3 regions of the Mesobacillus subterraneus genome follow, and region 3 is predicted to be linked to each of the others. Evidence: a T-box and tRNA genes for the amino acid it is inferred to sense, from the RefSeq annotation. Region 3 holds a T-box; the other regions hold tRNA genes.

Region 1 (10,365 bases), 2.0 Mb from region 3:
TTATGGAGGATTGTCTCTTGACTCAAACAATGGATAAGCAGGATCAATATGTAAAAATCATTGCCAAAGAGCAATCGTTAACAGCTAAACAAGTGCAAAGTGTCATTTCATTAATTGATGAAGGAAACACTGTACCGTTCATAGCCCGTTACCGAAAGGAAATGACTGGTGCGCTTGATGAAGTGCAAATTCGTGACATCGTTGAAAGATGGCAATACATACAGAACTTAGAACAGCGAAAAGAAGAAGTCATCAGGCTCATTGAAGAACAAGGAAAGCTGACTGACGAACTGAAGTCGAACATTGAAAAAGCAATCAAGCTTCAGGAAGTAGAAGATTTATACCGGCCATACAAGCAAAAAAGAAGAACAAAAGCGACTGTTGCAAAAGAGAAGGGACTTGAGCCGCTTGCTCAGTGGATGCTGGAGTTCCCTGTGAACGGAAATCTCGAAGAAAAAACCCGGGAGTTTTTTTCAGAAGAGAAAGGTGTCGAATCTATCGAGGATGCGATTGCAGGGGCGAAAGACATCATCGCTGAAGTTGTCTCCGATGACGCAGACAGCCGCAAATGGATTCGGAATGAAACCTATAAATCTGGATCCATCGATTCATCCGTAAAAAATGAAGAGCAGGATGAGAAGAATGTTTATGAGATGTATTATGAGTATTCCGAGCCAGTCAATAAAGTGGTGCCGCACAGAATCCTTGCGCTAAACCGCGGTGAAAAAGAAGATTTGTTGAGGGTTTCAATAAAGCCAAAAACAGATGTCATCATGAGCTTTTTGCAGCGTAAATGGGTTACTAAAAATCACTCTATCACAGCTGCTTCAGTAACAGAAGCGATCGAGGATGCATATAAGCGTCTGATTCAGCCGTCAATCGAACGCGAGATCAGGAATGAACTGACAGAAAAAGCTGAAGAGCAAGCAATTCACATCTTCTCGGAAAACCTCAGAAAGCTGCTTTTGCAGCCTCCGTTAAAAGGGAAGGTTGTTCTCGGGGTAGACCCGGCATTCAGAACGGGATGTAAACTGGCTGCCGTAGATGAAACAGGAAAAGTTTTGTCGATCGGTGTGATTTACCCTCATACCTCTGGCTCGAAAAATACTGAGGCAAAGGACAAATTCATTAAAGTCCTGAAAGAGTATGATGTGGAAATGGTTGCAATCGGTAACGGAACTGCTTCCAGGGAAACAGAACAATTCGTTTCAGACATCCTGAAAGAGATGGATAAAGAAATTTATTATCTTATTGTTAATGAAGCAGGCGCGAGTGTCTATTCCGCATCCGATCTTGCCCGCGAAGAATTCCCTAACTTTCAGGTAGAAGAACGAAGTGCGGTATCGATTGCCCGCAGATTGCAGGACCCGCTTGCGGAGCTTGTTAAAATCGATCCGAAATCCGTCGGTGTCGGTCAATATCAGCATGATGTCAGCCAGAAAAAACTATCCGAGTCGCTGACATTCGTTGTTGAGACGGCAGTTAACCAGGTAGGCGTCAATGTGAATACAGCTTCATCTTCTTTATTGCAGTACGTATCTGGCCTTTCAAAAACAGTGGTCAATAACATAGTAAAGAAGCGAGAAGAAGAAGGAAAGTTTACGAGCAGGACTCAGTTGAAGAAAATTCCGCGCCTCGGGGCCAAGACCTATGAACAGGCAATTGGATTCTTGCGTGTCATTGATGGGAAAGAACCTCTTGACCGGACCGGCATCCACCCGGAAAGTTATGGTGAGGTAAAACAGCTCCTTGATAGCCTGGGATTCAAAACAAAGGATTTAGGCACTCGGGATTTGAAGGACGCGCTTGCTAAAATCAACATCGATCAAACAGCAGATGAACTAGGAATCGGAAAACTTACGCTGAAGGATATTATCGATGCACTCATAAGGCCTGAAAGGGATCCGCGAGATGAGCTTCCGGCGCCACTTTTGAAAAAGGATGTATTGAAGCTAGAGGACCTAAAAACGGGAATGGAGCTTCAAGGTACTGTACGGAACGTGGTTGACTTCGGTGCATTCGTTGATATTGGTGTAAAACAAGATGGACTGGTCCATATATCAAAACTAAGCAATCGATTCGTAAAACACCCGCTGGATATTGTATCCGTTGGGGATGTAGTCACGGTATGGGTGGACAGTGTCGATCAGAAAAAAAGGTCGCGTCGCCTTGACGATGCTTAAGCCTGACCAGGCATAATACAGAAGACTGCAGGGATTCCTGCAGTCTTCTAATCGTTTAAATTTTGTTTATTTCTATAAAAGTACCAACATTGGTTTAAAAGTTTGATTTGATACCGATTTTTCTCATAGAAGGCTCGTTTCATTTGATTCTGAAACCAGACAGGCATGGCAATACCTCCTTAAGATAATGCGTTAAAAGGTAACATTAATATATGCTATAATGGGTTGTCATGTTCTATAAAAGGCAGGCGTTTTAAAGATGACTGATCAAGAATTGCATAGTCTTGTAGTGACGATTTCCAATGAATACTTCCATAAGCCATTCAGGCATAAGGCATTCTTCAATCCAAGACTTCGGACAACTGGCGGCCGCTATATGCTGAGCAGCCACAACATTGAAATTAATAAAAAGTATTTTGAGCAGCTTGGCGAGGCGGAGTTGGTTGGGATCATCAAGCATGAACTTTGCCATTACCATCTTCATATAGAAGGAAAAGGCTACAAGCATCGCGATAAAGATTTTCGAGATCTATTAAAGAAGGTAGATGCCCCGAGGTTTTGTTCTGTTCTTCCGGAGGAGAAAAAAGAGAAGGGCGAAACAGAAGTTCGTTTTTTATCAGTGCAGCAGCTGTAAGTTATCCTATCGTCGCAAAAAATCTATCAATACCTTGAAATACGTGTGTGGAAAATGCCGGGGGAAGCTGATAAAGGTGAAGGAAATGACTGTAGAATAAGGCTTTGAGGGCTTCTGAAAAAGAAATAAAAAACTTATCAAAAACACCCTTGACTTTTGCTGGGCAGCTCCCTATAATAGTAAGAGTCGACAAGACAACGACATCGAAAATTAAAGTTATTCCGCAGTAGCTCAGTGGTAGAGCACTCGGCTGTTAACCGAGCGGTCGTAGGTTCGAATCCTACCTGCGGAGCCATTAATTTTTAAGGTATGGGGAAGTACTCAAGAGGCTGAAGAGGCGCCCCTGCTAAGGGTGTAGGTCGGGTAACCGGCGCGAGGGTTCAAATCCCTCCTTCTCCGCCAGAACCTTTTAAATGGCCCCTTGGTCAAGCGGTTAAGACACCGCCCTTTCACGGCGGTAACACGGGTTCGAATCCCGTAGGGGTCACCAAGATTATTTCGCGACAGCGAAAGTAATATTATAATTCCATATCTGGTCCCGTGGTGTAGCGGTTAACATGCCTGCCTGTCACGCAGGAGATCGCCGGTTCGATCCCGGTCGGGACCGCCATTTTATTGGGCTATAGCCAAGCGGTAAGGCATCGCACTTTGACTGCGACATGCGTTGGTTCGAATCCAGCTAGCCCAGCCATTTTTGAGCCATTAGCTCAGTCAGTTGCTCGCTTCATTGAACAACATCAGCGGCAACTTGCGAGGAAGACCGAAGGTCTTTTGAGCACAGGATTTCAAACAAAACTTGTTTAGGGTTTTGTTTAATACGAGCCATTAGCTCAGTCGGTAGAGCATCTGACTTTTAATCAGAGGGTCGAAGGTTCGAGTCCTTCATGGCTCACCAAAGTTTTTTCGCACCAGCGAAAATAACTTTCCTTAATTTTCGCTTCGGCGAATGAATATCAATATGCGGGTGTGGCGGAATTGGCAGACGCACCAGACTTAGGATCTGGCGCCGCAAGGCGTGGGGGTTCGACTCCCTTCACCCGCACCATTAATTACCTGTTTAATAATGAATCTCGATTAGTTATTATATAATCCTGTCATGTTTTGCGGTCGTGGCGGAATGGCAGACGCGCTAGGTTGAGGGCCTAGTGGGGGCAACCCCGTGGAGGTTCAAGTCCTCTCGGCCGCACCAAAAAAAGTGTTGACACCTTTTATCGGGTGTGGTAAGATATAAAAGTTGCTATTAAAAACAATGCGCCCGTAGCTCAATTGGATAGAGCGTCTGACTACGGATCAGAAGGTTATGGGTTCGACTCCTTTCGGGCGCGCCATTATTTTTTCCTTAATAACGGGGAGTAGCTCAGCTTGGTAGAGCACTTGGTTTGGGACCAAGGGGTCGCAGGTTCGAATCCTGTCTTCCCGACCATTCAGTATTTCAACTTTATATGCGGGTGTAGTTTAGTGGTAAAACCTCAGCCTTCCAAGCTGATGATGAGAGTTCGATTCTCTTCACCCGCTCCAATTTCATTGTTCTTTGAAAACTAAACAAACAAGCGTCAACAAACAATATTTATAGTGACTTCTATTATATAGTTGATCACTAGCCAACGTTTTAAATTATGAGCTAAACTCATACTCTTTCTTGGAGAGTTTGATCCTGGCTCAGGACGAACGCTGGCGGCGTGCCTAATACATGCAAGTCGAGCGGATCTTCATTAGCTTGCTTTTGAAGATCAGCGGCGGACGGGTGAGTAACACGTGGGCAACCTGCCTGTAAGACTGGGATAACTTCGGGAAACCGGAGCTAATACCGGATAATCCTTTCCCTCTCATGAGGGGAAGCTGAAAGACGGTTTCGGCTGTCACTTACAGATGGTACGCGGCGCATTAGCTAGTTGGTGAGGTAACGGCTCACCAAGGCAACGATGCGTAGCCGACCTGAGAGGGTGATCACCACACTGGGACTGAGACACGGTACCAGACTCCTACGGGAGGCAGCAGTAGGGAATCTTCCGCAATGGACGAAAGTCTGACGGAGCAACGCCGCGTGAACGATGAAGGCTTTCGGGTCGTAAAGTTCTGTTGTCAGGGAAGAACAAGTATCGGAGTAACTGCCGGTACCTTGACGGTACCTGACCAGAAAGCCACGGCTAACTACGTGCCAGCAGCCGCGGTAATACGTAGGTGGCAAGCGTTGTCCGGAATTATTGGGCGTAAAGCGCGCGCAGGCGGTTCCTTAAGTCTGATGTGAAAGCCCCCGGCTCAACCGGGGAGGGTCATTGGAAACTGGGGAACTTGAGTGCAGAAGAGGAGAGCGGAATTCCACGTGTAGCGGTGAAATGCGTAGAGATGTGGAGGAACACCAGTGGCGAAGGCGGCTCTCTGGTCTGTAACTGACGCTGAGGCGCGAAAGCGTGGGGAGCGAACAGGATTAGATACCCTGGTAGTCCACGCCGTAAACGATGAGTGCTAAGTGTTAGAGGGTTTCCGCCCTTTAGTGCTGCAGCAAACGCATTAAGCACTCCGCCTGGGGAGTACGGCCGCAAGGCTGAAACTCAAAGGAATTGACGGGTACACAAGCGGTGGAGCATGTGGTTTAATTCGAAGCAACGCGAAGAACCTTACCAGGTCTTGACATCCTCTTGATTTCCCTAGAGATAGGGCGTTCCCCTTCGGGGGACAGAGTGACAGGTGGTGCATGGTTGTCGTCAGCTCGTGTCGTGAGATGTTGGGTTAAGTCCCGCAACGAGCGCAACCCTTGATCTTAGTTGCCAGCATTCAGTTGGGCACTCTAAGGTGACTGCCGGTGACAAACCGGAGGAAGGTGGGGATGACGTCAAATCATCATGCCCCTTATGACCTGGGCTACACACGTGCTACAATGGATGGAACAAAGGGTCGCGAAGCCGCGAGGTCGAGCCAATCCCATAAATCCATTCTCAGTTCGGATTGCAGGCTGCAACTCGCCTGCATGAAGCCGGAATCGCTAGTAATCGCGGATCAGCATGCCGCGGTGAATACGTTCCCGGGCCTTGTACACACCGCCCGTCACACCACGAGAGTTTGTAACACCCGAAGTCGGTGGGGTAACCTTTATGGAGCCAGCCGCCTAAGGTGGGACAGATGATTGGGGTGAAGTCGTAACAAGGTAGCCGTATCGGAAGGTGCGGCTGGATCACCTCCTTTCTAAGGATATTGCCGTAAAGGCAATCGGAATGCGAACCTTCTGGTTCGTACTGTGGATGTAATCCACATAGTTGACTTTTGTTTGTTTAGTTTTGAGGGAGCAATTGCCTCAAGACTTTTTTGTTCCTTGAAAACTAGATAATCGTAAGTAAGAAGAACCAAGAAAAAACCGAGTGATCGCCATTTTAGTTTTTCTCTCTATTTAATAGAGAAATGACCTTTTAGGTTAAGTTAGAAAGGGCGCACGGTGGATGCCTTGGCACTAGGAGCCGATGAAGGACGGGACTAACACCGATATGCTTCGGGGAGCTGTAAGTAAGCTTTGATCCGGAGATTTCCGAATGGGGAAACCCACTGTTCGTAATGGAACAGTATCTTTACCTGAATACATAGGGTATTGAAGGCAGACCCGGGGAACTGAAACATCTAAGTACCCGGAGGAAGAGAAAGCAAACGCGATTCCCTGAGTAGCGGCGAGCGAAACGGGACATAGCCCAAACCAAGAGGCTTGCCTCTTGGGGTTGTAGGACACTCAACATGGAGTTACAAAGGAACGGGGTAGATGAAGTGGTCTGGAAAGGCCGTCATAGAAGGTAAAAACCCTGTAGTTGAAACTTCGTTCCCTCCTGAGTGGATCCTGAGTACGGCGGGACACGAGAAATCCCGTCGGAAGCTGGGAGGACCATCTCCCAAGGCTAAATACTCCCTAGTGACCGATAGTGAACCAGTACCGTGAGGGAAAGGTGAAAAGCACCCCGGAAGGGGAGTGAAATAGATCCTGAAACCGTGTGCCTACAAGTAGTCAGAGCCCGTTCATGGGTGATGGCGTGCCTTTGTAGAATGAACCGGCGAGTTACGATCCCATGCAAGGTTAAGTTGAGAAGACGGAGCCGCAGCGAAAGCGAGTCTGAATAGGGCGAATTAGTATGTGGTCGTAGACCCGAAACCAGGTGATCTACCCATGTCCAGGGTGAAGGTTGGGTAACACCAACTGGAGGCTTGAACCCACGCACGTTGAAAAGTGCGGGGATGAGGTGTGGGTAGCGGAGAAATTCCAATCGAACTTGGAGATAGCTGGTTCTCTCCGAAATAGCTTTAGGGCTAGCCTCACGTTGTAAGAGTCTTGGAGGTAGAGCACTGTTTGGACTAGGGGCCCTCATCGGGTTACCGAATTCAGACAAACTCCGAATGCCAAAGACTTATCCGTGGGAGTCAGACTGCGAGTGATAAGATCCGTAGTCAAAAGGGAAACAGCCCAGACCACCAGCTAAGGTCCCAAAGTATACGTTAAGTGGAAAAGGATGTGGAGTTGCTTAGACAACCAGGATGTTGGCTTAGAAGCAGCCACCATTTAAAGAGTGCGTAATAGCTCACTGGTCGAGTGACTCTGCGCCGAAAATGTACCGGGGCTAAACGTATCACCGAAGCTGTGGATTGACATCTTAGATGTCAGTGGTAGGAGAGCGTTCTAAGGGCGTTGAAGTCAGACCGTAAGGACTGGTGGAGCGCTTAGAAGTGAGAATGCCGGTATGAGTAGCGAAAGATGGGTGAGAATCCCATCCACCGAATGCCCAAGGTTTCCTGAGGAAGGCTCGTCCTCTCAGGGTTAGTCGGGACCTAAGCCGAGTACCGAAAGGCGTAGGCGATGGACAACAGGTTGATATTCCTGTACCACCTCTTTATCGTTTGAGCAATGGGGGGACGCAGTAGGATAGGGTAAGCGCGCTGTTGGATATGCGCGTCTAAGCAGTAAGGCTGCAAGTGAGGCAAATCCCGCTTGCGTGAAGGCTGAGCTGTGACAGCGAGGGAAATATAGTACCGAAGTTCCTGATTTCACACTGCCAAGAAAAGCCTCTAGCGAGATAAAAGGTGCCCGTACCGCAAACCGACACAGGTAGGCGAGGAGAGAATCCTAAGGTGAGCGAGAGAACTCTCGTTAAGGAACTCGGCAAAATGACCCCGTAACTTCGGGAGAAGGGGTGCTCATTTGGGTGAATAGCCTAGATGAGCCGCAGTGAATAAGTACCAGGCGACTGTTTAGCAAAAACACAGGTCTCTGCGAAGCCGCAAGGCGAAGTATAGGGGCTGACGCCTGCCCGGTGCTGGAAGGTTAAGAGGAGGGGTTAGCTCACGCGAAGCTCTGAATCGAAGCCCCAGTAAACGGCGGTAACTATAACGGTCCTAAGGTAGCGAAATTCCTTGTCGGGTAAGTTCCGACCCGCACGAAAGGCGTAACGATCTGGGCACTGTCTCAACGAGAGACTCGGTGAAATTATAGTACCTGTGAAGATGCAGGTTACCCGCGACAGGACGGAAAGACCCCGTGGAGCTTTACTGTAGCCTGATATTGAATTTTGGTACAGCTTGTACAGGATAGGTAGGAGCCTGAGAAACCGGAGCGCCAGCTTCGGTGGAGGCGCTGGTGGGATACTACCCTGGCTGTATTGAAATTCTAACCCACGCCCCTGATCGGGGCGGGAGACAGTGTCAGGTGGGCAGTTTGACTGGGGCGGTCGCCTCCTAAAGAGTAACGGAGGCGCCCAAAGGTTCCCTCAGAATGGTTGGAAATCATTCGCAGAGTGTAAAGGCACAAGGGAGCTTGACTGCGAGACCTACAAGTCGAGCAGGGACGAAAGTCGGGCTTAGTGATCCGGTGGTTCCGCATGGAAGGGCCATCGCTCAACGGATAAAAGCTACCCCGGGGATAACAGGCTTATCTCCCCCCAAGAGTCCACATCGACGGGGAGGTTTGGCACCTCGATGTCGGCTCATCGCATCCTGGGGCTGTAGTCGGTCCCAAGGGTTGGGCTGTTCGCCCATTAAAGCGGTACGCGAGCTGGGTTCAGAACGTCGTGAGACAGTTCGGTCCCTATCCGTCGTGGGCGCAGGAAATTTGAGAGGAGCTGTCCTTAGTACGAGAGGACCGGGATGGACGCACCGCTGGTGTACCAGTTGTCTTGCCAAAGGCATCGCTGGGTAGCTATGTGCGGACGGGATAAGTGCTGAAAGCATCTAAGCATGAAGCCCCCTCAAGATGAGATTTCCCATAGCGCAAGCTAGTAAGAACCCTGAAAGATGATCAGGTTGATAGGTCAGAGGTGGAAGCGCGGTGACGTGTGGAGCTGACTGATACTAATCGTTCGAGGACTTAACCAAATTAGATGACTCGTTTTTCTTGAATTCTTCTTACACATTATCTAGTTTTGAGGGAATAAAACCTCAAACCAAATAGTCTGGTGGCGATAGCGAGAAGGTCACACCCGTTCCCATACCGAACACGGAAGTTAAGCTTCTCAGCGCCGATGGTAGTTGGGGGTTTCCCCCTGTGAGAGTAGGACGCCGCCGGGCTGTTTGAACAATTTAATGGATTAGCTTTTAATATTATCGACGCGGGGTGGAGCAGTTCGGTAGCTCGTCGGGCTCATAACCCGAAGGTCGCAGGTTCAAATCCTGCCCCCGCAATAATCCATCTTTTCATACATTTTGGTCCCGTGGTGTAGCGGTTAACATGCCTGCCTGTCACGCAGGAGATCGCCGGTTCGATCCCGGTCGGGACCGCCATTTTTATAGTTTGGTAGTTTATCAGGACGAAACAAGGTTTCGTTTTTTTTATTGCCTGAAAAGGAAAAATTGCTGGTTTTTTTGCTCGTCCTTGATAAATCGTGTAAACTACATATAGAATCTTCATCCTTAGGAGACTTCCTAAGGTTTTTTATCTTTTAGGGGAAGTAAACTTTTGAACTTAGATAAGTGTCTGTGTCTGAATAAGGGACTTGCGCTTTTCATTATAAAATTGATTATTAGTTAGGTGATATAAATGGCGAGTTATCAATTCATTTCAAAGCAACCAGAAGAAACAAAAGATTTTGCCAAGAGGCTTGCTGGTCTTCTTCAAGCCGGGGATGTGATTGCCCTTGAAGGGGATTTAGGTGCAGGGAAGACGACTTTTACAAAAGGCCTTGCAGAAGGATTGGGAATCACCAGGAATGTGAACAGTCCTACTTTTACAATTATCAAGGAGTACCAGGGACGTCTTCCTTTGTACCATATGGATGTATACCGTGTGGAAGATGCCTTTGAAGATCTTGGTTTTGAAGAATACTTTGAAGGTAATGGGGTGACGGTCGTAGAATGGGCTCATTTAATTGGAGCTCAGTTGCCTGAAGAGCGATTGCTCCTTCAATTATTTCTTGATGAAGATGGCGCTAGAAGAATCGTTGCTGAGCCAAGGGGCAATCGATATGAAGAATTATGTAAGGAGATTTTTTAAATGAAGGTATTATCGATTGATACGTCCAATTATGTTTTAGGTATTGGTTTGCTTGATGGTGAGAACGTTTTGGGCGAGTATATCTCCAATATAAA
Region 2 (10,365 bases), 1.6 Mb from region 3:
GCATCAGACTACTATAGAAAAACTATAAGAGTATAGGTGCAAATAACTCTGTAAGGTAAAATCAAAAAATCCCCTTTGGAGAGGGGATTTTTTAAATGAATAGATAAGTGAACCTTGAAAACAATAATGCACAGACAGAGCTTAAAATAAGAGTACCTCCGTGAACCTTTCCTTCAGCGTTTGCTATTGTAATGGCTTCAATGTAGGCAATGCTAAATAAAAGTATTGCCATGATAAGTGAGAGATAAAGTGCAATGGATTGCAGCAAATAGGATCACCTCTTTAAAATAGTTTGTCTGGTCCATTATATGAGCATGAGCAGAGAATTATTAATAAAAGGCTTTAATAAGAAGAAACATGGAAGACATGATAATAATTCTCTTATTGTGAAAAAATCTTTTAAAATTATATTGCAAACATATTTTATCCATGGTATATTTAATCTCGCTTCAGAAAAACAGCGTTGAATTGAAAAAATAAACATCAGTTTTTACGAAAAAGAAAAACAAAAAATGATGTTGACAATAACAAATCAGCGTGTTATATTAATAAAGTCGCTTCTAGGCGACAAGCTAAACAACTTGCTCTTTGAAAACTAAACAAACAAGCGTCAACAAACAATATTTATAGTGACTTCTATTATATAGTTGATCACTAGCCAACGTTTTAAATTATGAGCTAAACTCATACTCTTTCTTGGAGAGTTTGATCCTGGCTCAGGACGAACGCTGGCGGCGTGCCTAATACATGCAAGTCGAGCGGATCTTCATTAGCTTGCTTTTGAAGATCAGCGGCGGACGGGTGAGTAACACGTGGGCAACCTGCCTGTAAGACTGGGATAACTTCGGGAAACCGGAGCTAATACCGGATAATCCTTTCCCTCTCATGAGGGAAAGCTGAAAGACGGTTTCGGCTGTCACTTACAGATGGGCCCGCGGCGCATTAGCTAGTTGGTGAGGTAACGGCTCACCAAGGCAACGATGCGTAGCCGACCTGAGAGGGTGATCACCACACTGGGACTGAGACACACTACCAGACTCCTACGGGAGGCAGCAGTAGGGAATCTTCCGCAATGGACGAAAGTCTGACGGAGCAACGCCGCGTGAACGATGAAGGCTTTCGGGTCGTAAAGTTCTGTTGTCAGGGAAGAACAAGTATCGGAGTAACTGCCGGTACCTTGACGGTACCTGACCAGAAAGCCACGGCTAACTACGTGCCAGCAACCGCGGTAATACGTAGGTGGCAAGCGTTGTCCGGAATTATTGGGCGTAAAGCGCGCGCAGGCGGTTCCTTAAGTCTGATGTGAAAGCCCCCGGCTCAACCGGGGAGGGTCATTGGAAACTGGGGAACTTGAGTGCAGAAGAGGAGAGCGGAATTCCACGTGTAGCGGTGAAATGCGTAGAGATGTGGAGGAACACCAGTGGCGAAGGCGGCTCTCTGGTCTGTAACTGACGCTGAGGCGCGAAAGCGTGGGGAGCGAACAGGATTAGATACCCTGGTAGTCCACGCCGTAAACGATGAGTGCTAAGTGTTAGAGGGTTTCCGCCCTTTAGTGCTGCAGCAAACGCATTAAGCACTCCGCCTGGGGAGTACGGCCGCAAGGCTGAAACTCAAAGGAATTGACGAGTACCGCACAAGCGGTGGAGCATGTGGTTTAATTCGAAGCAACGCGAAGAACCTTACCAGGTCTTGACATCCTCTTGATTTCCCTAGAGATAGGGCGTCCTTCGGGGGACAGAGTGACAGGTGGTGCATGGTTGTCGTCAGCTCGTGTCGTGAGATGTTGGGTTAAGTCCCGCAACGAGCGCAACCCTTGATCTTAGTTGCCAGCATTCAGTTGGGCACTCTAAGGTGACTGCCGGTGACAAACCGGAGGAAGGTGGGGATGACGTCAAATCATCATGCCCCTTATGACCTGGGCTACACACGTGCTACAATGGATGGAACAAAGGGTCGCGAAGCCGCGAGGTCGAGCCAATCCCATAAATCCATTCTCAGTTCGGATTGCAGGCTGCAACTCGCCTGCATGAAGCCGGAATCGCTAGTAATCGCGGATCAGCATGCCGCGGTGAATACGTTCCCGGGCCTTGTACACACCGCCCGTCACACCACGAGAGTTTGTAACACCCGAAGTCGGTGGGGTAACCTTTATGGAGCCAGCCGCCTAAGGTGGGACAGATGATTGGGGTGAAGTCGTAACAAGGTAGCCGTATCGGAAGGTGCGGCTGGATCACCTCCTTTCTAAGGATATTGCCGTAAAGGCAATCGGAATGCGAACCTTCTGGTTCGTACTGTGGATGTAATCCACATAGTTGACTAGCTTGTTTGTTTAGTTTTGAGGGAGCAATTGCCTCAAGACTTTTTTGTTCCTTGAAAACTAGATAATCGTAAGTAAGAAGAACCAAGAAAAAACCGAGTGATCGCCATTTTAGTTTTTCTCTCTATTTAATAGAGAAATGACCTTTTAGGTTAAGTTAGAAAGGGCGCACGGTGGATGCCTTGGCACTAGGAGCCGATGAAGGACGGGACTAACACCGATATGCTTCGGGGAGCTGTAAGTAAGCTTTGATCCGGAGATTTCCGAATGGGGAAACCCACTGTTCGTAATGGAACAGTATCTTTACCTGAATACATAGGGTATTGAAGGCAGACCCGGGGAACTGAAACATCTAAGTACCCGGAGGAAGAGAAAGCAAACGCGATTCCCTGAGTAGCGGCGAGCGAAACGGGACATAGCCCAAACCAAGAGGCTTGCCTCTTGGGGTTGTAGGACACTCAACATGGAGTTACAAAGGAACGGGGTAGATGAAGTGGTCTGGAAAGTACCGTCAGAGAAGGTAAAAACCCTGTAGTTGAAACTTCGTTCCCTCCTGAGTGGATCCTGAGTACGGCGGGACACGAGAAATCCCGTCGGAAGCTGGGAGGACCATCTCCCAAGGCTAAATACTCCCTAGTGACCGATAGTGAACCAGTACCGTGAGGGAAAGGTGAAAAGCACCCCGGAAGGGGAGTGAAATAGATCCTGAAACCGTGTGCCTACAAGTAGTCAGAGCCCGTTCATGGGTGATGGCGTGCCTTTGTAGAATGAACCGGCGAGTTACGATTACATGCAAGGTTAAGTTGAGAAGACGGAGCCGCAGCGAAAGCGAGTCTGAATAGGGCGAATTTAGTATGTGGTCGTAGACCCGAAACCAGGTGATCTACCCATGTCCAGGGTGAAGGTTGGGTAACACCAACTGGAGGCTTCGAACCCACGCACGTTGAAAAGTGCGGGGATGAGGTGTGGGTAGCGGAGAAATTCCAATCGAACTTGGAGATAGCTGGTTCTCTCCGAAATAGCTTTAGGGCTAGCCTCACGTTGTAAGAGTCTTGGAGGTAGAGCACTGTTTGGACTAGTAGCCTCATCGGGTTACCGAATTCAGACAAACTCCGAATGCCAAAGACTTATCCGTGGGAGTCAGACTGCGAGTGATAAGATCCGTAGTCAAAAGGGAAACAGCCCAGACCACCAGCTAAGGTCCCAAAGTATACGTTAAGTGGAAAAGGATGTGGAGTTGCTTAGACAACCAGGATGTTGGCTTAGAAGCAGCCACCATTTAAAGAGTGCGTAATAGCTCACTGGTCGAGTGACTCTGCGCCGAAAATGTACCGGGGCTAAACGTATCACCGAAGCTGTGGATTGACATCTTAGATGTCAGTGGTAGGAGAGCGTTCTAAGGGCGTTGAAGTCAGACCGTAAGGACTGGTGGAGCGCTTAGAAGTGAGAATGCCGGTATGAGTAGCGAAAGATGGGTGAGAATCCCATCCACCGAATGCCCAAGGTTTCCTGAGGAAGGCTCGTCCTCTCAGGGTTAGTCGGGACCTAAGCCGAGGCCGAAAGGCGTAGGCGATGGACAACAGGTTGATATTCCTGTACCACCTCTTTATCGTTTGAGCAATGGGGGGGACGCAGTAGGATAGGGTAAGCGCGCTGTTGGATATGCGCGTCTAAGCAGTAAGGCTGCAAGTGAGGCAAATCCCGCTTGCGTGAAGGCTGAGCTGTGACAGCGAGGGAAATATAGTACCGAAGTTCCTGATTTCACACTGCCAAGAAAAGCCTCTAGCGAGATAAAAGGTGCCCGTACCGCAAACCGACACAGGTAGGCGAGGAGAGAATCCTAAGGTGAGCGAGAGAACTCTCGTTAAGGAACTCGGCAAAATGACCCCGTAACTTCGGGAGAAGGGGTGCTCATTTGGGTGAATAGCCTAGATGAGCCGCAGTGAATAGGCCCAGGCGACTGTTTAGCAAAAACACAGGTCTCTGCGAAGCCGCAAGGCGAAGTATAGGGGCTGACGCCTGCCCGGTGCTGGAAGGTTAAGAGGAGGGGTTAGCTCACGCGAAGCTCTGAATCGAAGCCCCAGTAAACGGCGGCCGTAACTATAACGGTCCTAAGGTAGCGAAATTCCTTGTCGGGTAAGTTCCGACCCGCACGAAAGGCGTAACGATCTGGGCACTGTCTCAACGAGAGACTCGGTGAAATTATAGTACCTGTGAAGATGCAGGTTACCCGCGACAGGACGGAAAGACCCCGTGGAGCTTTACTGTAGCCTGATATTGAATTTTGGTACAGCTTGTACAGGATAGGTAGGAGCCTGAGAAACCGGAGCGCCAGCTTCGGTGGAGGCGCTGGTGGGATACTACCCTGGCTGTATTGAAATTCTAACCCACGCCCTGATGATCGGGGCGGGAGACAGTGTCAGGTGGGCAGTTTGACTGGGGCGGTCGCCTCTAAAGAGTAACGGAGGCGCCCAAAGGTTCCCTCAGAATGGTTGGAAATCATTCGCAGAGTGTAAAGGCACAAGGGAGCTTGACTGCGAGACCTACAAGTCGAGCAGGGACGAAAGTCGGGCTTAGTGATCCGGTGGTTCCGCATGGAAGGGCCATCGCTCAACGGATAAAAGCTACCCCGGGGATAACAGGCTTATCTCCCCCAAGAGTCCACATCGACGGGGAGGTTTGGCACCTCGATGTCGGCTCATCGCATCCTGGGGCTGTAGTCGGTCCCAAGGGTTGGGCTGTTCGCCCATTAAAGCGGTACGCGAGCTGGGTTCAGAACGTCGTGAGACAGTTCGGTCCCTATCCGTCGTGGGCGCAGGAAATTTGAGAGGAGCTGTCCTTAGTACGAGAGGACCGGGATGGACGCACCGCTGGTGTACCAGTTGTCTTGCCAAAGGCATCGCTGGGTAGCTATGTGCGGACGGGATAAGTGCTGAAAGCATCTAAGCATGAAGCCCCCCTCAAGATGAGATTTCCCATAGCGCAAGCTAGTAAGAACCCTGAAAGATGATCAGGTTGATAGGTCAGAGGTGGAAGCGCGGTGACGTGTGGAGCTGACTGATACTAATCGTTCGAGGACTTAACCAAATTAGATTACTCGTTTTTCTTGAATTCTTCTTACACATTATCTAGTTTTGAGGGAATAAAGTTTTTTGTTAAGCAAAATAACTTTTTAAAATTTTCTCTTGCAAAATGAATAAAAGACAGTATAATAGAGATTGTCTTTAAAAAATGTCTGGTGACGATAGCGAGAAGGTCACACCCGTTCCCATACCGAACACGGAAGTTAAGCTTCTCAGCGCCGATGGTAGTTGGGGGTTTCCCCCTGTGAGAGTAGGACGTCGCCGGGCAGTTTCAAATGGAGGATTAGCTCAGCTGGGAGAGCATCTGCCTTACAAGCAGAGGGTCGGCGGTTCGATCCCGTCATCCTCCACCATATATTTTCTACTCATTATGCCGGTGTAGCTCAATTGGTAGAGCAACTGACTTGTAATCAGTAGGTTGGGGGTTCAAGTCCTCTTGCCGGCACCTTTTGTACGAGCCATTAGCTCAGTCGGTAGAGCATCTGACTTTTAATCAGAGGGTCGAAGGTTCGAGTCCTTCATGGCTCACCAATGTTTTTTACGAAAGTAAAATAACATTATACCAAATATGCGGGTGTGGCGGAATTGGCAGACGCACCAGACTTAGGATCTGGCGCCGCAAGGCGTGGGGGTTCGACTCCCTTCACCCGCACCATTTTTAAAAACATAAGGTTTGCGGAAGTAGTTCAGTGGTAGAATACAACCTTGCCAAGGTTGGGGTCGCGGGTTCGAATCCCGTCTTCCGCTCCATAGTTCCTAAGCCGGGGTGGCGGAACTGGCAGACGCACAGGACTTAAAATCCTGCGGTAGGTGACTACCGTACCGGTTCGATTCCGGTCCTCGGCACCACCAAGTTAGCTAATAAACATTTATATTGCGCCCGTAGCTCAATTGGATAGAGCGTCTGACTACGGATCAGAAGGTTATGGGTTCGACTCCTTTCGGGCGCGCCATTATATTTTCTCTTTATCGGGGAGTAGCTCAGCTTGGTAGAGCACTTGGTTTGGGACCAAGGGGTCGCAGGTTCGAATCCTGTCTTCCCGACCATGCTACTTATATTATATGGGGCTTTAGCTCAGCTGGGAGAGCGCCTGCCTTGCACGCAGGAGGTCAGCGGTTCGATCCCGCTAGGCTCCACCATATAAATTTTAAATAATAATTTGGCGGTGTAGCTCAGCTGGCTAGAGCGTACGGTTCATACCCGTAAGGTCGGGGGTTCGATCCCCTCCGCCGCTACCAAATTCAATCTGGTTGAACCTATTCAATCTAGGATATCCTGGACCTTTAGCTCAGCTGGTTAGAGCAGACGGCTCATAACCGTCCGGTCGTAGGTTCGAGTCCTACAAGGTCCACCATTGCTTATTTCATACGGAGGTATACCCAAGTCTGGCTGAAGGGATCGGTCTTGAAAACCGACAGGCGGGTAACACCGCGCGGGGGTTCGAATCCCTCTACCTCCTCCATAATTTTAATATCATTAATATCGTCGCGGGGTGGAGCAACGAGCGTTACTTCACTGAATATGCTGCGAGTTGTACCGATCGAGCTGCTTCTTGATTAAGCTTCCTGAGATCGGGACAGTCCATGCTCACTTAGAGCATAAACATTATTATATGATTAATATCGTCGCGGGGTGGAGCAGTCCGGTAGCTCGTCGGGCTCATAACCCGAAGGTCGCAGGTTCAAATCCTGCCCCCGCAATCTGGTCCCGTGGTGTAGCGGTTAACATGCCTGCCTGTCACGCAGGAGATCGCCGGTTCGATCCCGGTCGGGACCGCCATTTTTACTCTAATAAACGAGTAAATGACATAGGTCTAATAAAGTTTAGACAACAATATTTTAGTGGCTCAGCAGCTCAGTCGGTAGAGCAAGTTGCTCACATCTTCGAATACGCTTCTGCGGCAACTTGCGAGAAAGACCGAAGGTCATTCGAGCAAAGGACCTAAACCAGTAAAAGTTTAGGAAGCAATATTTATAGTGGCTCAGTAGCTCAGTCGGTAGAGCAGATTGCTCACATCCTGAATAAGCTTCTGCGGCAATCTGTGAGAAAGACCGAAGGTCATTCGAACAAAGGACTTAAACTGGTAAAAGTTTAGGGTGCAATATTATAGTGGCTCAGTAGCTCAGTCGGTAGAGCAAAGGACTGAAAATCCTTGTGTCGGCGGTTCGATTCCGTCCTGAGCCACCTTATTTAATTTCAAGTAATATTCAATAATTGACATGGCGGTTGTGGCGAAGTGGTTAACGCACCTGATTGTGGTTCAGGCATTCGTGGGTTCGATTCCCATCAGTCGCCCCATTTTTTGCGGGTGTAGTTTAGTGGTAAAACCTCAGCCTTCCAAGCTGATGATGAGAGTTCGATTCTCTTCACCCGCTCCATAAGGGCCTATAGCTCAGCTGGTTAGAGCGCACGCCTGATAAGCGTGAGGTCGGTGGTTCGAGTCCACTTAGGCCCATTTTTTATATTATTCCGCAGTAGCTCAGTGGTAGAGCACTCGGCTGTTAACCGAGCGGTCGTAGGTTCGAATCCTACCTGCGGAGCCATTTTTATGGGGAAGTACTCAAGAGGCTGAAGAGGCGCCCCTGCTAAGGGTGTAGGTCGGGTAACCGGCGCGAGGGTTCAAATCCCTCCTTCTCCGCCACTAGGCTCCTTGGTCAAGCGGTTAAGACACCGCCCTTTCACGGCGGTAACACGGGTTCGAATCCCGTAGGGGTCATAAGGAAAGCTGTTAGCATTTATGCTAACAGTTTTTTTTATTTTTTAGGAAATTATAAAATTATTTAAGTGTGGATAACTACATGTAGTTTTCCTAATCCAGCTCCAGCGCCTAGCCCCTCGAGACGCTTCGGTCCTGCCAATGAAGTCAAAGAACGACTTCACTGTCAGGCCCTCCAGCGCTTGTCGGGGCTGAACGAGGCGCTTGCGCTTTTTGTTCTGCTCTTAAAAAATTCCACACAGCAACCAGGTATTTGCTTCGAACTTGCTCTGAGGTGCTGTTTAAGAATTACAGTAAGCAGCATCAAGTACTAAGCAAAGCGGATATTCATAATGACATTAAGATATATATGTACTCGGTTAAGTAACAAAGGAGAAAAACCGGTCACATAAAGAAGAGATATGTACCCGGTTAATGGGATAAAGAAGAAAACCGGTCATATATAGAAGTGATAGATAACCTAATGACCAAGGAAGCGAGTGTACGGCACTTACTACTCGTAAATAACGAGACAGTCACATGATCTGGCTAGCTGTACAACTATCACTCCGATATCACTCCGAAATTAAATTGCTTAATCACTTCCGTAGCATGTCAAATTTAGTAGCCCTCATATCCAAACACTCTCTCATCACTTCTTCTACAAAATGAAAACGTTATCAATACAAAAATGTTTTTTATTCTCGTTTCTCTATCAAACATAATAAAATCAACTCACCCTTCCCAAAAATAATTATTCTATATTCAACTTTCGTTCTACAAATACCGCGCAATTGGAAGATTTAGTACATTGAAGCGCTACCATTTAGTTGGATTTGTCGAATATCATTATTTAATGAGTATTATTGTCGAAATATTTAAAAAATGTTCACAAGGGATTTTATATGGTAACTAGAATACTACTTAAAAAGGGAGTTTTCATAAGTTTTACGGAAGGCAGGTGGAAGGATCTTGGTGATTAATCCTACAGAGTATGAATTACATTTGTTCCATGAAGGCAATCTGTTCCAGAGTTACAATTTATTTGGAGCACATGTCATTAAAAAAGGAATTGAAACATATACTCGATTTTGTGTGTGGGCTCCTAAAGCGGCTCAGGTCAGGCTTGCAGGTGATTTTAATAATTGGGATGGAAATGGCTACGAGTTTCATAAAGTCAATCAGGAGGGGGGTCTGGCAGCTCGCTCTTGAGGGGGACTTGACCGGGGCCATTTATAAATATGAGATCGTAACTGCGTCTGGTGAACGAAGGCTCAAATCTGATCCTTATGCATTTTTCTCTGAATTAAGGCCAGACACAGCTTCGATTGTCTACTCAATAGACGGCTACAAATGGAACGACCAGAAGTGGCTTCAGAAGCGTGAGAAGAGGAGCACATTCGATGAGCCGATGTTCATTTATGAACTGCATGTGGGTTCATGGAAAAAGCATGAGGATGGTTCGTTCTTTACATATCGCGAGCTCGTTGATGAGTTAATCCCATATATTGTTGAGCACGGATACACACATATCGAATTATTGCCTCTAACTGAGCATCCGCTCGACATCTCTTGGGGCTACCAATCCACAGGCTATTTTTCGGTTACAAGCAGGTATGGTTCGCCTCATGATTTCATGTATTTCGTTGATAGGTGCCACCAAAACGGAATCGGGGTCTTCCTTGATTGGATTCCGGGGCATTTTTGCAAGGATGCTCATGGGCTGTACCAGTTTGATGGCAGCTATGTGTTTGAATATCAGCGGGAGAATGATCGTGAGAACCATGTTTGGGGAACTGCCAACTTCGACTTGGGAAAAACAGAGGTACAGAGCTTCCTGATTTCGAGTGCACTTTTCTGGCTGGAGAAATACCATATTGACGGCTTCAGGGTTGATGCTGTGGGCCAATATCATCTACTGGCCGAATTCCATCCATGCGGCGAACCAATATGGAGTAGAGTTTTTAAAAAAGCTGAACAAAGCGGTCAAGGAATATGAGCCGGGAGCGCTGATGATCGCAGAGGATTCGACTGACTGGCCGAAGGTGACGGCTCCTGTGGAGTATGGCGGTCTTGGTTTTACATACAAGTGGAACATGGGATGGATGAATGACACATTGAAGTATATGGAGGAAGAATCCCATAACAGGAAGCATATACATGAGAAAGTTACCTTTTCGTTGCTTTATGCATTTTCAGAGAATTTTGTTCTGCCCTTTTCACATGATGAAGTCGTCCACGGGAAGAAGTCTCTTCTTGATAAGATGCC
Region 3 (10,365 bases):
CGCTCCGGCTCTGCTTTTCTGGGATTCAGCGATCGAGCTGTTTCTGAATACGATTGAAGAGATTTCCGGAAGTGATGTATCTACTACTGTCTATGAAGTGACCGGCTTCCGCATGGGTCATCTAGTTAGCTCTTATTATGAAGGCAGGACCGATGTGGTTGAGTTGCTGAACGAATATAGTGATATATACAAAAGCGCAGGCTGGGGAGTCTTCGAAATTCAGGATTACTCTTATGAAGAGAAAAGAGCTGTCGTGAGAATCCGAAATAGCTGGGAACACCGAATTTTCAAGCTTGCTGGTAAAAATAAGGCCGGTGTATTGCTCCCAAGCCATTGGGACGGTATTTTCAGCGGACTGTTCAAGCAAGACATGTGGTATAAAATGACGAAAAGTCAGCAGGAAGACCATGAATATGATGAGATTGAAATCTTCCCATCCAAAGTGACTATTTCTCATAACATCCATGAACTTGCTAGGAAGACAGAGCAGGAAAGCATTATTGAATTGGAAAAGAAGGTGGAGTCTCGAACAGAAGAGCTCAACTCATTGGTACAAGAGCTCTCCTCGCCAATCATTCCAGTTCTGAAAGGGATTCTCGTCATCCCGTTGATAGGCAAATACAATGAAGAGCGACTCACAAACATGATTGAAAAATCATTGGTTGAGGTCACAAGGCTTAAGGCAAAATATCTTTTAATTGATCTAACAGGTATCAAGAATGTCGATTCCTATACAATCCATGGAATTCAAAAATTGATCCAGTCGATTCGTCTGATCGGGGGTCATTGTTTTATTGTAGGTGTATCAGCGGAACTAAGTATTCAAATTTTAAGTTCCAACGTTAAAATCGAGGGAATCCAGTCCTTCTCGAGCTTGCAGCAGGGAGTCGAATACGCCATCCAGCAGAATGGGTTTGAATTGGTGGAGAAGAAATAAATAAAAATGAGGCTGAACAGTGTTAGTAACTGGTTCAGCCTTTTTCTGGTTTGGAAAAACAGCATGATTGATTGGTGGAGCCAATTGAACTTTTTTGTTTTCAGGACATATGTCCTTCCCGAACCCCCTTGTTCTGTCATTTAATTAATACAAACATGAGATTTGGGGAGAAGGAAATGAAAGGTTTAATTTTTGCTTTTTTAGGTGGAGCTTTTATCACGCTGCAGGGAGTCGCTAATGCGAGGATTAGCCAGGATATTGGTACATGGCAGACAGCATCAATTACACAACTTACCGGGTTTTTAGCTGCTCTGTTCGTTCTGGTTTTTGCTGTAAAAGGACAATGGGAAGGGCTCAGAAAAGTAAGGCCGCTATATCTGATTGGCGGTACGTTTGGGGCAATTGTTGTCTTTAGCAACGTTACGGCAATTCATTTTATCGGAGTCACTCTGACAGTTTCTGCGATGTTGATTGCACAGCTTGGGATGACGTTCCTGATTGACCGGAATGGATGGTTTGAGGTAAAAAAACAAAAAATGAGAGGACCGCAACTGGTTGGAATTTCAATGATGGTAGCAGGTGTGATGATCCTGGGTTGGTAATCGGATGAATGAAGAAGAATAAAGGGGCGGGAAACGCTTATGAAAGAATTAAAAGCATCGGGACAGATCGAAACGTATCTGCGGTCTCACCAGATTGAAGGTTTATTTAATGAGGAGATTCGTCCTTACCTAACCCTATATGAATTTGAAATAGGGGAGCAGATCTGTTCACAGGGTGAGGCTGTTGAGAATCTATATATACTGGTTAAGGGGAAAGTGAAGATATTTACCACGTCAGAAGAGGGTAAGACATTGATTCTTTCCTTTAAAACTCCGCTTGAAGTTATTGGAGATATTGAATATGTGCAGGAAATAGATACGATCAACACGGTGGAGGCTGTTTCTCCTGTCGTCATGATTGGAGTCCGGCAAACTGTGCTAAAAAGATTTTTAAAAGACCACTCGCCGTTCCTGCAATTTTTGCTAACAATCATTACAAGAAAATTCTATATTAAATCCCAGTTCATGCGCCATAATATCCTGTACCCGGTTGAGACTCGACTAGCCAGCTATCTCGTATCTGTCGCCTATGATGAAAACGAAGCGCTGGTTAATGGGAAGGTAAGTACGTCTAATCTTACTGACATTGCCAATTTAATTGGAACAAGCTATCGTCATCTTAACCGGATCATTAAAGAATTTTCATTAAATGGTCTAGTGGAGCGGGACAACGGCGCAATCTTAATCAAGGATTTAGATGGACTCAAATCTGTTGCTAAGGAAAACCTTTATGAATAGGGAGGGTAAACCATGCTTTTAGGCGTACTATTTGCATTAATGGCGGGCACGCTTGTAGGCCCTGCAGAATATCTTCAACAGCAAGGTCAATGAAAAAGCGGGTTCATGGACGACAACGACCTTAGTATTAGGGTTAGGATTCCTGGCATCCTTCATCCTCGGCCTGTTCTTTGAAGGGAGCCAACTATTCAGTTTGCAGGAAATGAAATGGTGGTACTGGTTCAGCGGCTTGCTCGGAATCGGAGTCGTTGCAGGCATCGTACAGGCCATAAGGTTTCTCGGCCCCACCTTTGCGATCTCAATCGTGTTGACTTCCCAGCTGGGATTCGCGGTATTATGGGATTCATTAGGCTGGATGGGATTGGAGAAAGTACCGTTTACACTTCAACAATTTCTCGGTGTTCTCGTCATAATAGCTGGAGCCATTGTCTTTAAGTGGAGCGAAGGAAGGAAAGAAGAAGCTGGAGTTATCCCCTCACAGCATGATTCAAAAGTGGAAGTATTGTAACTTATAGTATATAGCTAACTTTAAAAGCACTGGGAGCTAGGCAGCTACCCTTTGCTTTTTTTTTTCATGAAATTGCAGCAAAAGGGACCTATCTCTTACTATGAATCAATCAGAGTTATGTTGTCCCCGCTTTGCTATATTTTAGAAGAATTAGGTATGTCCTTAAGCATAACCTTTTTCATAATTTAGACAAAAATGTTGGGAAGAAAAGGGTTTATATGCATAAAAATGTAAAAACATATAAAATTAAATGGTACTATTAAAATATTGACACAGGTACTAACTACCTAAGAATATAAAATGATGAGGTGCCAGCGTGAATTTCTTATCCAGTAAGAGGAAGTTTTCGATATTTAATGAAGGAATTACTGACATTGAAACAAATGAAAGATTCAAAGAAAAGCTTAAATTCCTTGGTATGACCAAGCAAAACCGAGAGACGGTAACACAATTGCAGGAGCTCTACGCAGAATATCACGAAGAAATTCTTGGGAGTTTTATTGTGCGATTTAAAGAAATCCCGCATATCCTTGAAAAAATGGGAACAGTTGATGAAGAAAATATACAGCAAGCTTTCCATGTGTATTTAATCAGTCTATTTGAAGATGATCTCGATCTTTATTATGTATTTAAACGGAGAACGATTGCCGAAATGCATGAGAAATTAGGTGTGACACCCGATTGGCTGATTCCTGTCTTCCACATTTTAAGTCAGCAGATTACAATAAAAATCGCAGAAAAATGGGCGAATAAGCCGGAGCTAATGATCAAAATGATTACTGCTTTCCAGGCTTTAATCACTATAGATCAACAACTCATCATCGAGACATATATGGAGCACACTGCAAGCGACTTTATTCACGGATTGGCTGAGATTATTGAATATAATGCCAACATTGAGGAAGTTAAAGAACTACTGGATTACCAGGCTCAGCAAGTGCAGGAAGCACAGGCAATCAATGCTGCCATGGAAGAGCTGACAGATTCTACAGAAGAAATTGCCTCAACAATTGGTGAAATTAATAGTCTTACTATAGAAAAACTTGATGATTTGGATAAGGGCATCAAGCACCTTGATGCTGTTACATACACTTTCAAGGAAATCGATCAGCAGCAGATCCATGTTGTATCGTCGGTCGATGAATTAAACAAAAAAAGTATCGAGCATGAAAGGAGTCATCTCCTTCATTCACGAGATAGCAGAACAAACCAATCTGCTTGCATTGAATGCATCCATCGAGGCCGCCCGCGCAGGTGAAAATGGCAAAGGTTTCGCTGTCGTTGCAGAAGAAGTACGGAAGCTGGCAGATCATACTAAGAGTTCTTTGACATCAATCAACAGTGATATCAATGATCTTGGGGGTATTTCCCAATACAATCACAACACATTTCCAATCAATTTCCGACAACCTGCATAAAGGAGTCGATTTCTCCACCTCTGTTGCAGAAGAATTGCAGAACCTCAATAATAATCTGCAGACCGTTGGCAAAAATATATCAGAGATTTCATCTGTAACTGAAGAACAGGCTGCAACGACGGATGATGTCGTGAACCGCAACCTGTCAATGGTAGAAGCTATCGAAAAAGGTGAAGCAGTTGCCAGGAAGACCGGCCAGGCAGTATATAACCTTAGCAAAATGATCGATAAATATCGGACCGAAGCGATATCACATAATATGAAATACAGTCAGGAAGACCTTATTCAACTATCCATTACCGACCATCTACTGTGGCGCTGGAGAGTGTATAATATCATTCTTGGTTTCGAACACCTGACCGAAGCTGATGTTGCCTCCCATACAACGTGTCGGCTTGGCAAATGGTATTATGGAGCAGCAGAAAAGGTAATTGGCGACGACCCGGCATTTAAAAAACTCGAACAGCCCCATATTCGTATACATGAATTAGCAAGAAGAGCGGTTAAGGAAGTAAATAACGGAGATCGGGAAAAAGCAGAACATACACTTCAAGAAATGGGAGAAGCCTCGAGGGAAGTAGTATCCTTGATGAATGAATTGCGTAACAAGCTCATCGAAAAGAAGAAACCATATATACAATCATTGATTATGTAATAAGAAGAAAAGGAGCATTCCCAAGGCGGGATGCTCTTTTGGTCGTTATTGCAAAAAACAAGTATGTTTCAGGAACTGACTCCTTTCATCATAGTAGGGACTGTTTTCGATTACAAAAACATTATACGCAGGCAAAAGAGTAATCCAATTCGGACAAAAGTCAATGTATTCTATGCCTTTAAAGGTGTTTCATCAATTGGAATTCACAACGCTATTAATAAGGTGACAGAAGTTATTGGCATCACGTTAATTCTTATCCTAATTAGTTTGTTAAATATGGGAAGCGGTTTGTTGGATATTTATGATAAAATTAAAGCTGGGTTTATTTGACATAAGGTCAGGTTAGTGAGTTAATGGTTTTTTAAAAAAAAAGGAGGTATTATCCTTATTTGAGTGACCAACAAGACCTACAATAAGCGGAGATTTTCCGTTTATACTGCGGCATTTGTCTCGGATGTTGGTAAATAAGGGGAGAATTTCCGGTTAAGCGGAGCATAGTTGGCCATTTTCTTGTTTTTCAAGTCCATAGGCGGAATTTCTCCGTCTATTTGAGCTATTTTTAGAGTTTTTTTTAAATTAGGGGGGAATTTCTCCGCTTATTTTTCAATTTGTCACTGATTCCCTCATTCAGGTACGGGAAGGTCCACTCTTTTAGTGCTGCGGCGGTAGCACTTTTTGTTTATTAAAATATAGAAGCAGTTATGTGCAATAAGAAAATTGGATTTAAATGATAAAACGGGGAGTGAAATTTTATGTACAAGAAAATAGCGTTATTCTTATTCATAATTGGAATAGTGTCAATTGTAGTAGGAATGCCTTATTTATTAGGTTATTCAACTAATAAATTATTGAATATACCTCTCTATGGGGGATTGATTTTGGGAGTTTCATTTAGTCCAACTCCAAATCTTAAAAATTTCTTTAATAACAAAAATAAATGAACTAAAGGGTACTAATCTTTAACAAAGTGCTCCTATAAAACAGGATCGGAGTATATTGGCTCGAGTTTTTTTGAGCTAATTTTACTGCTAAAGCTTCGGCTGATTTAACTGGGAATTACCGTGCGAAAAGCGCCGTGAATCCTTTTTTTGTTCTTTAAAACCGAACCGGTTGCGTTCATTAACTAATGTTATTTTCACTCGGTTAATTGCAGTAGAATAGGTTCCAACGACCAGTTGGGGAATTACTGCTCTCAGTTGTTTTCGTAACAAAAGGTGCATTTTTTTGCTTCAATTTGAATTCCTGTTAGAAACTTGATATATTTATTTATATATATGTAATCAATGATGTGATCAAGTAAATAAGGATTGTGAATGCAGAGAATATAGCCTTGGCTGAAAGCTATATCACCCCTCCTTATTGAACCCTGCCACGGAGATGTTAGCGAAAAAACTAACCGGGTCGTTCCGATACAAACTTTTAGAGGGCATTCTAAATGAATGTTGAACTAAGGTGGTACCACGTCTATTAGCATAAAGACGTCCTTATATAGGACTCTTTATGCTTTTTTATTTATATACTTGAATTTTCAGGAGGAAAAGAACATGGCACAACAAAGCAATGATTTTACAAAATGGTATATTGATACGATTCAAAAAGCGGAATTATTTGATTACACTCCGGTTCGCGGATGTATTGCTTTTAAGCCGGATGGTTATGAAATCTGGGAACATATCCAGGCTGAAATGGACAAGCGGTTCAAGGAAACAGGCCACCGCAATGCTTATTTCCCAATGTTGATTCCGGAAAGCTTCTTCCAGAAGGAAAAGGATCATATTGAAGGCTTCTCGCCGGAACTTCCGTGGGTTACTGAAGCTGCAGGAGAACAATTAGAAGAACGTCTTGCGTTGAGGCCAACTTCGGAAACGATGATTGGGCATTTGTATTCAAATTGGATTAAAAGTTATCGGGACCTTCCTGTTTTGATTAATCAATGGGCTAATGTATTCCGCTGGGAAAAGAAAACTCTCCCATTCATCCGCACCTCTGAGTTTTTATGGCAAGAAGGTCACACAGCACATGTTGACGAGGAAGATGCACGCAAGGAAACGATGCAAATGTTGAATATTTATAAAGAAGTGGTCGAAGGGTTGCTTGCGATTCCCGTTTATGATGGGCAAAAAACGCCTTCTGAAAGATTTGCAGGTGCCGTTGACACCTATTCGATCGAAGCAATGATGAGGGATGGAAAAGCCGTGCAAGCAGGAACATCCCACTACTTGGGTACGAAATTTGCGGAAGCATTCGATATTAAATACTTGAATAAAGAAAACAAACACACATTTGTACATACAACATCATGGGGTACGTCCACTCGTTTGATTGGCTCTGTTATCATGGTCCATGGTGACGAGCAGGGTCTAGTCCTGCCGCCGAGAATCGCACCGACACAAGTCGTCCTAATCCCGGTTGGCCCTTGGAAAAAGAACCCGGCAATCATTGAGAAACTGGATGAGATCTTCGCCGCTTTAAAAGCAGAAGGTATTCGCGTTCGTCTTGATGATTCCGATCAATCACCAGGATATAAATTCAATGAGTGGGAGTTAAAAGGTGTTCCTGTCCGTATTGAATTAGGACCACGTGATTTAGATCAAAATCAGGGCTTGATGAAGGCTCGGGATATGGATGAGAAGATTTCTGTGCCATTGGAATCCATGGTCGAAAAAGTTAAAAATGAACTAGAAACGATGCAGATTCGTCTGTTCGAAAAAGCAAAAGCATTCCGTGAAGAGAATTCTCATACTCATATTGATACCCTGGAACAGCTCGAACAGCATATTGCTGAGTCCAAGGTAAGTGAAAATATCCCAGGATGGGTATTGGCAGGCTGGTGCGGAGACGATGCTTGTGAAGAAAGCGTAAAAGAAAAAACAAAATTCACAACTCGAAACATCCCATTTAACCCACCAACAGAAAAACAGACATGCATTCAATGTGGGAGCGAATCGAAACATACCGTCTGGTTTGCACGTGCTTATTAAAGGAGCATAGCGAAGCACTGGGGCGTACCTGTGACGTATCTTGTGCTTCATACTTCTTGAAAAGACTCAAAAAAGCAAAGGGAATGATCCCTTTGCTTTCTTTAATTAAACTGTTTTTCTTCTGTATTAAATTCCTTTTTATCTTTTGTCATTATGACAATCTTATATGGGTCTTGCTTTACTTTTGGCCATATTTCGTCTGATTTGATGAATTCCACGGCCATTGTGTGAAGGTCAGTGGCGTGAGCGACGGCTTCTTTGTCGGTGCTTTTCAATTTCATGGTGATGAAAATGGTCATAAAGCCGTCTTTACTTTTATAGCCCACACCAGAAACTTTGTATTTTTTATAGGTCATGAATTCATGGCCAATTCCTGAAACTGCGTCACTCCAGCGTGCGTAATGCTCGCGTTTGGCCAAATCGAACTTCCTGAGTTTGACCTCTACATGCTCTCTGCCGTTGGCAGCGAGGGCATCCTCTACAGCCTTTTTGATTTGATCCACTTTTTCCTGCTTTTCGATACTTGGGATTTCAAGTTCCACTTTACCTTCCATATAACCGACAGAGTTCTGGTAATCAAATGGTTCAAGGGCAGCCTGGACGATTTGGAACACTTCAGCAGTTTCCTTTTCGATTTCAGCTTGTTCCTGTTTCCATTCTTCAGAAGGTTCGCGATGTGGTCTTACTTTTACGTAATAATCCTCAATTCTCGTTCCTTTGAATTCCTTGCTCTTAACCATGTCATGTCCGATTTTTATAACATCATTTTCTATCTGCTGATACTGTTTTTCTGGGGCATCCAATGTAATGATGATGCCTTCATTTTTGCCGCCGACAAACTCGTTCACTTGCTTCACAGGATATCCTTCTTTTTTCAGAGCCTGAGTCAGTCTTTCTGACAAGTCTTGTTCGGGGCTATTAAAGATTGAGCTTAACGGAGGAATCTTTGATACTACTTTCGCCATCGTAGGGGAAACGAACCCTGAACCAACAAATAGCATGAAGCTGGCAGCGATGGCGGCAGTCGTTACACCTGCTTTTTTCCAGAATGTCCACTGCTTTTTTAAAGATTTATTGAACCCTTCAAGCTCATAGCCAACTCGATCACTCCGATCATCAACAAATTCACCAGCTGCGAATCGGCCCGGCAACTCTTTTGTAAACTTTTGCAGCGAATCAGGGATCTGCATTTTATCCTTATCATATCCCATAAGTGTTCCCCTCCATCTGAAAGTGGCTATGCTTTTTCATCAGTTCTCCTAGCTTTTTCCTGCCTCGTGACAACCTTGTTTTTACAGTATTGCTGTTTTCATTGAGAATGACGCTGATCTCTTTCACGGATAAATCTTCAAAGTAAAACAGCAGTAAAGGAATACGCTGTTCATCCTTTAAACGGGTGATCAGCTGTAGCAGTTCCTGTCTTGTTTCACTTTCAACAGCCATTTCCTGAGCTGATCCGGATTGCATCTTGGAGATCGCTTCTGGATTTTCCTCAATATCAGAATACTGATTTCGCTTTTGCTTTCGGTAAACATCGATCGAACGGGTATAGACAAGCCGGTAAAACCACGCTTTGAAGTGGCGGATCTCCAGATCTCGCATAATGCTGAGATAGCAGTCCTCAAGGGCAATCTGGACAGCATCCTCTGCCAGATCCCGTGAACCAAGTATAAGATAAGCCGTTCGATAGGCAGAAGAAAGCAGACTTTCAACCAGCTGGCTGAACGCTTCTCCATTACCTGCCGGAATTTGATTGATTAGTTTCTTTTCCTCACTCACTGGGCAACCTCCATAATTTATTTTCACTAGTATGTCGTTCGTAATGGGTACGTTGGTTTCATTTTTGATAAAAAAGGTGGATCAATTTAACTTCTATGCCGACCAACGGACATACACTGTTCTAGAAACAGATTTTACAGAGAAGTAGTTTGTGCTGTCTGTCTTTTACTATTATATAATGGAACAACTCCTGAAATTGGATATTTATGCTAAAATCAATAGAGGGAATTTATCAAAGCGATTGAATGAGGGGAATGAAATACATGTTAGAAAGAATACTAGAGTTGGAGTTTGCCAATCTTGGTACCTTTACTGCTCGTCACGACAGGGATTGGGGTTATCTATTTTTAAATGAGAATCAGCCTGTATATTATGATGCGAATCATGCCCATGTGCGCAAACCAGTCAATCATCCAGAAAAAGTGGTGGATGAAGTCAGTGCCTTTTATCAGGCAAAGAATATTATTCCAAGGTTTTACATATACAATCCCGCTGAACAGCCTGCTTTACTGCGCGAATTAAAAACAAGAGGGTTTGGATATGAGGAATTTGCAACTCCTGTACAATTATGGGATCAGAAAGTGATTAACCTGGAAAGGAATGAATCAATTTCGATTGAAGAAGTTACGGAAGCAAACTATCAAGAAACGTTAGAAATCGAATGCAGCATCAAAGAAATTGGCGGGCGTGAAGTCCGGGAAAAAGCTTTAAAGGAAGAGTTCGATCATCCCGCATATCAACACTTTT

Evidence for each region. A T-box is a leader RNA that pairs with one kind of tRNA and senses whether it is charged. The one in region 3 lies ahead of proS (proline--tRNA ligase), so its partner is inferred to be a tRNA-Pro.
Region 1: it has a tRNA-Pro gene. The T-box ahead of proS (proline--tRNA ligase) is inferred to sense a tRNA for this amino acid. The anticodon was not compared.
Region 2: it has a tRNA-Pro gene. The T-box ahead of proS (proline--tRNA ligase) is inferred to sense a tRNA for this amino acid. The anticodon was not compared.

Annotation. Positions count from the first base shown of each region.
Region 1 covers NZ_CP129019.1:4,166,287-4,176,651, reverse strand. Annotated here, with positions in the region: partial or broken gene LC048_RS21755 (Tex family protein) at 30-2,199, shown strand; gene cmpA (cortex morphogenetic protein CmpA) at 2,231-2,350, opposite strand; partial or broken gene LC048_RS21745 (SprT family protein) at 2,443-2,917, shown strand; tRNA gene LC048_RS21740 (tRNA-Asn) at 3,038-3,112, shown strand; tRNA gene LC048_RS21735 (tRNA-Ser) at 3,129-3,219, shown strand; tRNA gene LC048_RS21730 (tRNA-Glu) at 3,233-3,307, shown strand; tRNA gene LC048_RS21725 (tRNA-Asp) at 3,352-3,427, shown strand; tRNA gene LC048_RS21720 (tRNA-Gln) at 3,434-3,508, shown strand; tRNA gene LC048_RS21715 (tRNA-Lys) at 3,637-3,712, shown strand; tRNA gene LC048_RS21710 (tRNA-Leu) at 3,778-3,862, shown strand; tRNA gene LC048_RS21705 (tRNA-Leu) at 3,921-4,006, shown strand; tRNA gene LC048_RS21700 (tRNA-Arg) at 4,069-4,145, shown strand; tRNA gene LC048_RS21695 (tRNA-Pro) at 4,164-4,240, shown strand; tRNA gene LC048_RS21690 (tRNA-Gly) at 4,262-4,335, shown strand; rRNA gene LC048_RS21685 (16S ribosomal RNA) at 4,454-6,000, shown strand; rRNA gene LC048_RS21680 (23S ribosomal RNA) at 6,225-9,156, shown strand; rRNA gene rrf (5S ribosomal RNA) at 9,233-9,348, shown strand; tRNA gene LC048_RS21670 (tRNA-Met) at 9,389-9,462, shown strand; tRNA gene LC048_RS21665 (tRNA-Asp) at 9,486-9,561, shown strand; gene tsaE (tRNA (adenosine(37)-N6)-threonylcarbamoyltransferase complex ATPase subunit type 1 TsaE) at 9,818-10,270, shown strand; partial or broken gene tsaB (tRNA (adenosine(37)-N6)-threonylcarbamoyltransferase complex dimerization subunit type 1 TsaB) at 10,271-10,365, shown strand, end outside.
Region 2 covers NZ_CP129019.1:582,136-592,500, forward strand. Annotated here, with positions in the region: gene LC048_RS02835 (GNAT family N-acetyltransferase) at 1-28, shown strand, start outside; rRNA gene LC048_RS02840 (16S ribosomal RNA) at 694-2,241, shown strand; rRNA gene LC048_RS02845 (23S ribosomal RNA) at 2,468-5,404, shown strand; rRNA gene rrf (5S ribosomal RNA) at 5,552-5,667, shown strand; tRNA gene LC048_RS02855 (tRNA-Val) at 5,678-5,753, shown strand; tRNA gene LC048_RS02860 (tRNA-Thr) at 5,773-5,845, shown strand; tRNA gene LC048_RS02865 (tRNA-Lys) at 5,856-5,931, shown strand; tRNA gene LC048_RS02870 (tRNA-Leu) at 5,971-6,055, shown strand; tRNA gene LC048_RS02875 (tRNA-Gly) at 6,076-6,150, shown strand; tRNA gene LC048_RS02880 (tRNA-Leu) at 6,161-6,249, shown strand; tRNA gene LC048_RS02885 (tRNA-Arg) at 6,277-6,353, shown strand; tRNA gene LC048_RS02890 (tRNA-Pro) at 6,371-6,447, shown strand; tRNA gene LC048_RS02895 (tRNA-Ala) at 6,465-6,540, shown strand; tRNA gene LC048_RS02900 (tRNA-Met) at 6,563-6,639, shown strand; tRNA gene LC048_RS02905 (tRNA-Ile) at 6,679-6,755, shown strand; tRNA gene LC048_RS02910 (tRNA-Ser) at 6,771-6,863, shown strand; tRNA gene LC048_RS02915 (tRNA-Met) at 7,028-7,101, shown strand; tRNA gene LC048_RS02920 (tRNA-Asp) at 7,105-7,180, shown strand; tRNA gene LC048_RS02925 (tRNA-Phe) at 7,513-7,585, shown strand; tRNA gene LC048_RS02930 (tRNA-His) at 7,624-7,699, shown strand; tRNA gene LC048_RS02935 (tRNA-Gly) at 7,706-7,779, shown strand; tRNA gene LC048_RS02940 (tRNA-Ile) at 7,783-7,856, shown strand; tRNA gene LC048_RS02945 (tRNA-Asn) at 7,870-7,944, shown strand; tRNA gene LC048_RS02950 (tRNA-Ser) at 7,952-8,042, shown strand; tRNA gene LC048_RS02955 (tRNA-Glu) at 8,046-8,117, shown strand; partial or broken gene glgB (1,4-alpha-glucan branching protein GlgB) at 9,066-10,365, shown strand, end outside.
Region 3 covers NZ_CP129019.1:2,185,646-2,196,010, reverse strand. Annotated here, with positions in the region: gene LC048_RS11305 (STAS domain-containing protein) at 1-937, shown strand, start outside; gene LC048_RS11300 (DMT family transporter) at 1,114-1,539, shown strand; gene LC048_RS11295 (Crp/Fnr family transcriptional regulator) at 1,579-2,277, shown strand; partial or broken gene LC048_RS11290 (DMT family transporter) at 2,290-2,785, shown strand; gene LC048_RS11285 (protoglobin domain-containing protein) at 3,102-4,043, shown strand; gene LC048_RS25065 (methyl-accepting chemotaxis protein) at 3,952-4,203, shown strand; gene LC048_RS11280 (CZB domain-containing protein) at 4,136-4,858, shown strand; gene LC048_RS11275 (hypothetical protein) at 5,611-5,799, shown strand; T-box leader at 6,133-6,347, shown strand; gene proS (proline--tRNA ligase) at 6,403-7,839, shown strand; gene LC048_RS11265 (DUF4179 domain-containing protein) at 7,941-9,050, opposite strand; gene LC048_RS11260 (RNA polymerase sigma factor) at 9,040-9,618, opposite strand; gene LC048_RS11255 (GNAT family N-acetyltransferase) at 9,882-10,365, shown strand, end outside.